Regions from separate parts of the Halobacillus naozhouensis genome, predicted to be linked through region 3. Evidence: riboswitches for the same ligand, from Rfam matches in the RefSeq annotation. Region 3 holds a riboswitch; each other region holds the start of a gene.
The links. Region 3 has a riboswitch for S-adenosylmethionine ahead of P9989_RS14910 (methionine ABC transporter ATP-binding protein). Riboswitches for the same ligand answer to the same signal wherever they lie in the genome.

Region 1 (2,202 bases), 100 kb from region 3:
AACAATTCTCTTACTGCTGTCACAAGCTTCTCTTCTGTTACTTTTCCTGACCCGTTAGTATCAATGGAAATTGATACTGGCTGTGCTACGCCAATAGCATAAGCCAATTGAACTTCACAGGAATCGGCTAAACCGGCAGCTACAATGTTTTTCGCAACATAGCGAGCAGCATAAGCTCCAGATCGGTCAACTTTAGTAGCATCTTTACCACTAAAGGCCCCACCCCCATGACGGGCATAGCCTCCGTAGGTGTCTACGATAATCTTTCTTCCGGTTAGCCCGGCATCACCTTGGGGGCCACCAATCACGAACCTTCCAGTAGGATTAATAAAATATTTAGTATTCTCATCAATAAGTTCTGACGGCACTACTGGAAGGATAACTTTTTCCTTCAAATCTCTTTGAATTTGTTCAAGTGTTATTTCTTCTGCATGCTGTGTCGAAATAACAATAGTATCGACACGAACAGGCTGATCCTGTTCATCGTATTCAATTGTTACCTGAGTCTTTCCATCGGGGCGCAAATAGCTGAGGGTACCATCATTGCGCATATCAGAAAGTCGTTTGGATAACTTATGAGCAAGAGAAATTGGCAAAGGCATCAGTTCTGTCGTTTCGTTATTTGCATAACCAAACATTAGACCCTGATCTCCCGCACCAATAGACTCAATTTCTTCATCGCTCATTTGACCTTCCCTTGACTCCAGTGCTTCATCTACTCCGCCTGCAATGTCAGGAGATTGTTCATCTATAGCTGTTAATACGGCACATGTATCAGCGTCAAATCCGTATTTCGCTCTTGTATAGCCAATATCTTTAATGGTTTGACGTACAATAGCAGGGATATCTACATACGTATTCGTGCTGATCTCACCTGAAACGAGGACTAGCCCAGTTGTAACAGTTGTTTCACACGCAACACGTGCGTTTGGATCGTTTTTTAAAATTTCATCTAGAATAGCATCAGAAATCTGGTCACAGATTTTATCAGGATGACCTTCTGTTACAGATTCAGATGTGAATAACCGGCGATTGGCAGGCATTCTGCTAAACTCCTCCTTCTGTTATATACATAGATTAGACGGAACTCTTTACCAGTATCACTAGAAACCTATAAGTTTCCTTACAATCGTTATTATGGCTATCGCACATTTCACGTTATATGTACATATGAATATGAACATCATAAGAAATTGTGCTGGAACCTTTTTCCAATAAAAGAAAAAACCCTTCCTTCGTTCAGAGGAAAGGTACTGTTCCCTTTCGCTCTTATCGTCCAAGGCTAACAACTGCCTTGCTCCAGGTTAGCACCATGTCAGGTATTTATCTGACGGTTGCCGGGTTTCTTAGGGCCTGTCCCTCCACCAACTCTGGATAAGAGAGTATCCGTTCGGAATAATCGTACCGAAATCCTCATTTAATGTCAATCAGTTTACTATGCTTTAAGAAACAGGCAATTCCCTCTAAACAAGTATAACTATTATTATAGAACAATAATCACTTTACATTTCCCTTGAAACTACGATAGACTGGCTGCCCTATTTGTTGAAAATTCAATGGTTGAAATAACCAATGTTTAAAGCTTTAAATGGGTGAGGAAAAAGCAGATGTTCTTCCATAACCATACGTAGTAATAGGTTTAATCGTATAGTAAGTTTACTCTGCCCAAGACTTCATATCCCTCGCATGCATGATACACAACTTTATAGTAAAATAAATTGAAAGCATTTTCATGATTAGTATGGAATATTAAAATGAATGTGTTATACTATTAATCAGCTTAAAGCAATGTGCTTTTTATTAATTTTATAGTAAAGGCGGGTTGACACATATGAGTGCCATTAACCAAATGTCAGATTTAAACCAACTTTTAGCACAAGAGCATGTCCTCCATCATTTGTCTGTACCACAACTTGTAGAAAAAATACTTTCCAAGAAAGAAGGATCGTTAACGGATCGCGGGGCTGTTCTTGCTACCACAGGCACCTATACTGGCCGGTCTCCAAAGGATAAATTTATCGTAAAAGATCATGAGTCAGAATCCACCGTCAACTGGGGAAGCACCAATCAATCTATAGATGACAGCACGTTTGTTCGCTTATACCACAAAGTGCTGGATTATTTAAAAGAACGTGATGAATTATTTGTTTTTAAAGGCTACGCAGGCGCAGACAAGAAAAACCGTCTACCTATTCAAGTCAT
Region 2 (2,202 bases), 2.0 Mb from region 3:
ATGCTACGCAATTTATTTGGAATTATCTGAGGAATTTTAAGAGGGGATAGGAATCTAGAGGAGAGTTCACGTTGCCAATCCTCTGAATCTTAATGCTAAAAAAGCAGCTCAGCGAGAGCTGCTTTTTTGGTGGTTGGTTATCTACAGAACTGATAATGCAGCGATGGCTGTCAACGGAAGGATCAGTCTTCCAATGCCGCCATACCCTCCATAACCATAAGGATAGCCGTAACCATAACCATATCCACCGTAACCATAGCCAGGGTATCCGAATCCGCCCCATAATCTTGAATTTTCCTCCGACTGTCCTTCAGCTAAAGTCATGTGAACGTTTTCCATATCAACATGATCAATACGACCTTGAAAAGAGTCACCAAATACGGTTTGAATATGCACATTTTTATTTTTGTGCTGATTGCAGACGTGATACATATGCTCTAAATGCTGCGGATCAGCAACCATATTCCCCATATGATTAGCGTTCATGTAATTGGCATTCATATAATTTGAGTCCATTTCTAAACTCCTCCTGTTCTCTATAACAATCTCCTTATAGGTTATTCAACTATGGGCTACTTGTGTATCGGTCAAGTAAATATAGGCCCCTTTCCCGATTACCAATAATTCCAATATCCCCCACCTCAGGTCATCCAGTTTCTGGATGACCTGAGGTGGGGGGATTTCCCAGTTTTCTGAATTTCTTGTGTTCGGATTTGTTTTCATGTAAAGTATGAAATGGACTTTTTTAAATCAATATATTCTTATCAAGAGAAGCAGAGGGGCTGGCCCGGTGAAGCTTCAGCAACCACCTTTAGGAATGGTGCTACATCCAGCAAGTACGTATACTTGATAGATAAGAAGGAACAGACTGATTGACCAAGCCTTCTTCATTCAAGAAGGCTTTTTAATTTGGACTGACCAAGGAGGTTAAATAATGGAACAACAACATAAAGGAAATGCCTGGGCATTGCTTCCTTTTGCTATATTCATCTTATTATTTATCGGTTCTGGCATTCTGACAGGCGACTTCTATAAAATGCCTGTTTTAGTTGTCTTATTTGTGTCTATTCTTGTCGCATTAGTCATGAATCGAAAAACTAACTTTCAAACGAAGATTGACCAGCTGAGCGAAGGCGGGGGACACCCTAATATCATTCTTATGGTAGTGATTTTCCTGCTGGCCGGCGCTTTCGCCAAAGTAGCTGAAGGGGTAGGAGCGGTAGATTCCACTGTAAATATGGGGCTCTCTTTCCTGCCAGGGAACTTAATTATTGTCGGACTGTTTATTATCGGATGTTTCATTTCTATCTCAATGGGGACCTCTGTTGGAACAGTGGTAGCTCTGGCTCCGATTGGCTTAGGTATAGCTGAGCAGACAGATATTCACGTCGCTCTCGCAATGGGGACGATTATTAGTGGTGCGATGTTTGGCGATAACTTGTCGGTTATTTCTGACACAACCATTGCTTCTGTAAGAACTCAGGGAGCAGAAATGAAAGATAAATTTAAAGCCAACTTCTTCATTGTACTGCCTGCTGCGGTCATAACGGCGATCATTTTCTACGTGATGACGGCTGATGCTTCAGGTGCGATCCAGGAAGCGAAGTCTTTTAATTTTATAAAAGTATTGCCTTATTTGGCTGTACTCGTATTTGCTATTGCCGGGGTCAACGTCATTTATGTACTATTTGGGGGCATCTTATTTGCTGGGGCCGTCGGACTCATTCTAAATGAAATCGCCTTGATGGATTTCGTCACATTAATCAGTGATGGATTTGCAAGTATGTTGAATCTATCAATAATGGTCATTCTCTTAGGCGGTCTCGTTGAATTAATTAAGCAAAATGGCGGGATTGAATTTCTGCTCAGAAGCATCAGCAAGCGAATTAATAGTGACAGAGGCGGCGAGCTTGGCATCGCAGCATTAGTAAGTACGGTTAACTTATCCACGGCCAATAATACGATTTCGATTATTACGACTGGGCCTTTGGCAAAACAGATCTCTGAGCGCTTTAACATTTCACCGCGTCGTTCAGCGAGTGTGCTGGATATTTTCGGAAGTACGATACAAGGTCTGCTTCCATATGGTGCGCAAATGCTAGCAGTGGCAGGCGTTGCCAGTATTTCGCCTGTAGCGATTGTCCCGTACTGCTTTTATCCGATGTTAATAGGGATCTCGGGATTACTGGCCATTGCTTTCAG
Region 3 (2,202 bases):
TGCCACCGAAATGCTCGTCATAAATAGAGTTTCTTTTGTTGCTGTAATCATCTCCTGCATTTCTACATTCGCGAACATTCCTTTATTCATCTGGGTTCACCTCCACTTGCACAGAAGTGGTTTGTATATAAGTGATCGCTCTGTCTATTTCCTCTTTATCGCCAACAAATTGAACAAACAACGTTCCATAAGCCCCTTTTTGAGTTTGCGTAATTTTCCCATGAAGAATATTTACATCAATCGTAAACGCTCTGGAGAGTTCACTAATAAGAGCCTGGTTCGTACTCTCACCAATAAAGTGAAGTTTTACGATCTCACCGGATTTGTACGTTTCATTTATGAGTCCCAACGAATGTTCGCGATCAGGATCACCCATTACCTGGTCTACAAACCGTCTCGTAACTTTTTGCTTCGGATATAAAAACACATCCAGCACGTTACCTGACTCCACAATTCTTCCTTCTTCCATTACGGCGACACGATGGCAAATCTTCCGAATCACATGCATTTCATGTGTGATCAATACAATCGTTAGCCCCAGTTTTCGGTTAATGTCTACTAACAAATCCAATATAGAGTCTGTTGTTTCTGGATCAAGTGCTGAAGTTGCTTCATCGCACAGAAGTACTTTTGGATTGTTAGCCAAGGCTCTGGCAATTCCAACCCTTTGCTTTTGACCACCGCTTAGCTGTGAAGGATAAGACTCCCCCCTGCCAGAAAGCCCTACCAAATCAATCAATTCATTGACGCGTTTCTTACGCTCTTCTTTTTTTACACCCGCGATTTCCAACGGAAAAGATATGTTATCGTAAACTGTTCTTGACCAAAGCAGATTGAAATGTTGAAAAATCATTCCTATTTCCTGTCTGGCCACTCGCAGCTTGCTTTTATTAAGTTGAGTGACATTTTCGTTATCAATGGTTACACTTCCATCACTTGGCTCCTCAAGCCGGTTTAGAAGTCTGATAAACGTACTTTTACCTGCACCACTGTAACCAATGACTCCATATATTTCACCTTTTTCAATATCCAGGTCCAGTTTATCAACTGCACGGACATTTTGATCTTTCGTATAAAAAACCTTTGATAATTCCTTAATCGAAATCAACGCTGTTCCTCCTAAAAACTAGCGACAATTCCCTGTGACCGAACATTATACTGATTGACTCAGTAAACGGGCAACCTTCTAAAGGGAAAAGCGCTAAATCCATGTGATAATAAAAAACGCCTTTCTGTTTGAGAACAGAAAGGCGTTTACACGTCTTAATCATCTGTTCTCTCATCTGCCAAAGCCTAAAGCTTTGCAGGAATTGGCACCTTTTCAAGTTAATAAACTTGACGGTTGCCGGGCATCAACGGGCCAGTCCCTCCGCCTCTCTTGATAAGAGATACATATATTCATATTGTTGAATTAAGTTTTCTGAATGATACAAACAGGATTTTAGCACCACTACTTTGAACTGTCAACAAAAATCGACATCAAAAAATCCCTTCCTTTTAGAAGAGACGGGTTTTCATTCTCTTCTCATCTTTCAAAGCTCTGCTTTGCTGGAATTAGCACCGTGTTGTTAGTAAACCGGTTGCCGGGCGTCAATGGGCCAGTCCCTCTGCCTCTCTTGATAAGTGAAGATGTCGATATTTATGTAAGGAATATGTTAGCATGGGGTTGCATTCGCGTCAATAAAAAAGTTTGGAGGAACCAACAATGACCACCGCAATCGACTTTGAATTACCATTTATTAACTCTCGTGAAACATACCGATTAGCTGACGATCTCGGGAAAGTAATCATGCTCACCTTTTGGGCTTCATGGTGCCCTGATTGTGGAGTGGATTTACCGAAGAAGGAGCAGCTTTTCCGGTCCCTGGACAAAGAAAAAGTAAAGATGCTTACAGTAAATGTTAAGGGGCGGGAAAGAAATAACAATGATGGTAGAATATTTACGGAGAAATTTCTCACCCAGCCAACTTTGGAGGACAACGAAATGGAAGTGTATAATCAATATAATTGCGAAGGTGTACCTACTACCATCCTTATTAACAAAGATGGATATGTGACTCATAAATTTGGTGATAAAACCTCTTTTCTTTCCATTGTAGAAGCGGTTGGAACACTAATTTAATGGGAGAGCATTAACAACGACTCTACTAAAAGCACATCACGATAATCTCCGTCTATTTTAACGATAGACTTCGGGAGAGA
Region 4 (2,202 bases), 1.6 Mb from region 3:
GTATAACCGATTGAAACGGGAGGTTAAAACATATGGGATTAATTGAAATAGCAGCCCTAATTGTAGCAGCGATATCACTCGTGCACTTATGGGTAGTACGAAAATCACACCATCATAAGGCCTTAACGATTATGGAACAAATTGAAACCGATGATAACTTGAAAAGAACTCTTGCAATGGGAATTTATTATAGGTTCAAGAATAAGGGGACAGTACAAACAGGTGAAGGAGAAGTTGTAGAGGAAAAGTACTCCAAGCTATTTATCAAGGAAGACCCGGTCAGTTTTGAGAGGTTTGTGGCAAATATTTTTGAGAAGAAATTCAATGGCACTGCCTGGGTCACGAATCCTTCCTGGGATTTTGGCGTAGATTTTGATCTTACTGTAAAGGATGAGAAATATTTAGCACAGGTAAAATGCTATAAAGACGATATGGGCTATGAACCAATTGCTTTACTTCATTCAAATGTAGTGAAAGAAGAAGCGGCAGGAGGTTACGTCATTACCACCGGGTCTTTTAACAAAAATGCGGTGAATTATGCTCATTCACTTAAGAACATCCATCTTATTAATGGAGTGGAACTGGTAGAATATTGGCTGGAAGGTGTGAAAGAAGTGGATAAGGAGTTAGTAGGTGAAATGGAAGAAGCCTAATCTGTTTTCTTTTATTTAACAACCATCCCGGTAAATGACCAAGAGTTGAAAGATTCACAACAAATGATTGACAATTAGTTCTAGGGAGTGTAAATTATAGGATAATTAAATAAAAGATATTTCTTATCCAGAGAGGTGGAGGGACTGGCCCTTAGAAGCCTCGGCAGCAGACTGCAACAGTACTGTGCCAATTCCAGCAAGCCTTAATGGTTTGAAAAGATAAGAAGAGCAAAGTGATCGGATACTTAAACCTCTTCTTATTTATGAGAAGAGGTTTTTACTTTGCCAAAGGTAAATGTCAGCTACTGGGGCTGCTAAAGGGATTACTTAGAAAAAATAAAAGGAGGATTAAATATGGCAGAAATTGATGAAAGAAAGATTAAGGATATTGTGTCGAGGTTGGAAAGGTTAGAATTCGGTTCGTTGGTGGTTACTGTACACAATGGGGAAGTGACTCAGATTGATACCACAGAGAAACAACGTTATACACTGGATAAAGGTGGGACTAGCAATAAATAACATACATAAATAAAAGAGTACCATTCTATTCGAAGTAAGCGAATAGAATGGTACTCTTTTATTTATATATGAGAGAAGAAGCTGTTATAGCAGCTTTCTTCTCTCTCGATTTTTAAAATTTATTCGCCCCTTACTGTCGACTTTCTATTTCATGTTTAAACTCCCAGAATCCAGGGGTGCTTTCAATATCGTATTGACGTATAATTTCGATCGTTCTAATTGTCAATTCTTGATAAAGATCTTCTTGTTCCTGGGGAGTAGTTTGTTTCAAAGAATATTTAATTTTAGGTTCGAATAATTCAAGGATAGCTTTCATTGCAGTTGTATCATTATTTTGAGCCTGCTTGGCCAATTCAATAAGTCTGGTCATAGTGACCTCTCCTTTCTAAGTTTTTGTGAATTCCTTGTGTACAGAGCAGAACGTAAAACCATATCAGATCGTTTTGTCTTGAACCATTAATTTAATTTTTGATAAGGCCTTCCTTCGTGTTTTTGTAATAAATTGTTGTGAAACACCCTCCTGTTCAGCGATTTCCGTATCCTTCAAGTTAAATAGATAAGCCGCTTCTAAAATGTAACGCTGGCGTGGTGTTAGCGAACGAATAGCAAAATATAGAGTGGGACTCTCAATTTGATTTTCTAACTGATTGGATTGTTCGATAACTAATTTATCGATAGGCACGGCTATGTTATCTGCTATGAGATCCAGATGTGTAACAGTATCACTGGCATAATCAAGGGGCTTATCCAAAATTAATAAATGATGTTGATTATCTTTGTTTCTTCTTTGGTCAAATCGAATAGCGTGTCGTCTTATGCTATGGGATAGTTGGCTGGTTAATCTAATCGTAGCGTAATACTGCTTGAAGGCAGTATTTAAAGCTTCGGCTGCCTTCTCAGAGTGGCAAATCGTTCTCTCAAGTAAGTATTGGTGTTCGATTTTTTGAAAGAATGATTGAACCAATCCATTGGAGAAAAAATCTTCGTTTTCCTGGATAAGCGGCACCAAATCTTGATATTTAATTTGAAA

Region 1: it holds a riboswitch for S-adenosylmethionine, as region 3 does, so the genes downstream of both, metK (methionine adenosyltransferase) here and P9989_RS14910 (methionine ABC transporter ATP-binding protein) in region 3, are expected to answer to the same signal.
Region 2: it holds a riboswitch for S-adenosylmethionine, as region 3 does, so the genes downstream of both, P9989_RS03280 (Na+/H+ antiporter NhaC family protein) here and P9989_RS14910 (methionine ABC transporter ATP-binding protein) in region 3, are expected to answer to the same signal.
Region 4: it holds a riboswitch for S-adenosylmethionine, as region 3 does, so the genes downstream of both, P9989_RS01245 (DUF2292 domain-containing protein) here and P9989_RS14910 (methionine ABC transporter ATP-binding protein) in region 3, are expected to answer to the same signal.

What each region holds. Positions count from the first base shown of each region.
Region 1 is NZ_CP121671.1:2,737,479-2,739,680, forward strand. Features, by position in the region: gene metK (methionine adenosyltransferase) at 1-1,043, opposite strand, end outside; SAM riboswitch class I at 1,267-1,381, opposite strand; gene pckA (phosphoenolpyruvate carboxykinase (ATP)) at 1,832-2,202, shown strand, end outside.
Region 2 is NZ_CP121671.1:619,051-621,252, forward strand. Features, by position in the region: gene P9989_RS03265 (CE1 family esterase) at 1-50, shown strand, start outside; gene P9989_RS03270 (hypothetical protein) at 142-516, opposite strand; gene P9989_RS03275 (hypothetical protein) at 562-723, opposite strand; SAM riboswitch class I at 759-860, shown strand; gene P9989_RS03280 (Na+/H+ antiporter NhaC family protein) at 935-2,202, shown strand, end outside.
Region 3 is NZ_CP121671.1:2,838,457-2,840,658, forward strand. Features, by position in the region: gene P9989_RS14905 (methionine ABC transporter permease) at 1-90, opposite strand, end outside; gene P9989_RS14910 (methionine ABC transporter ATP-binding protein) at 83-1,108, opposite strand; SAM riboswitch class I at 1,277-1,388, opposite strand; SAM riboswitch class I at 1,523-1,626, opposite strand; gene P9989_RS14915 (TlpA family protein disulfide reductase) at 1,706-2,122, shown strand; gene P9989_RS14920 (hypothetical protein) at 2,119-2,202, opposite strand, start outside.
Region 4 is NZ_CP121671.1:206,110-208,311, forward strand. Features, by position in the region: gene P9989_RS01240 (restriction endonuclease) at 33-653, shown strand; SAM riboswitch class I at 774-879, shown strand; gene P9989_RS01245 (DUF2292 domain-containing protein) at 1,008-1,172, shown strand; gene P9989_RS01250 (helix-turn-helix domain-containing protein) at 1,303-1,542, opposite strand; gene P9989_RS01255 (sigma-70 family RNA polymerase sigma factor) at 1,606-2,202, opposite strand, start outside.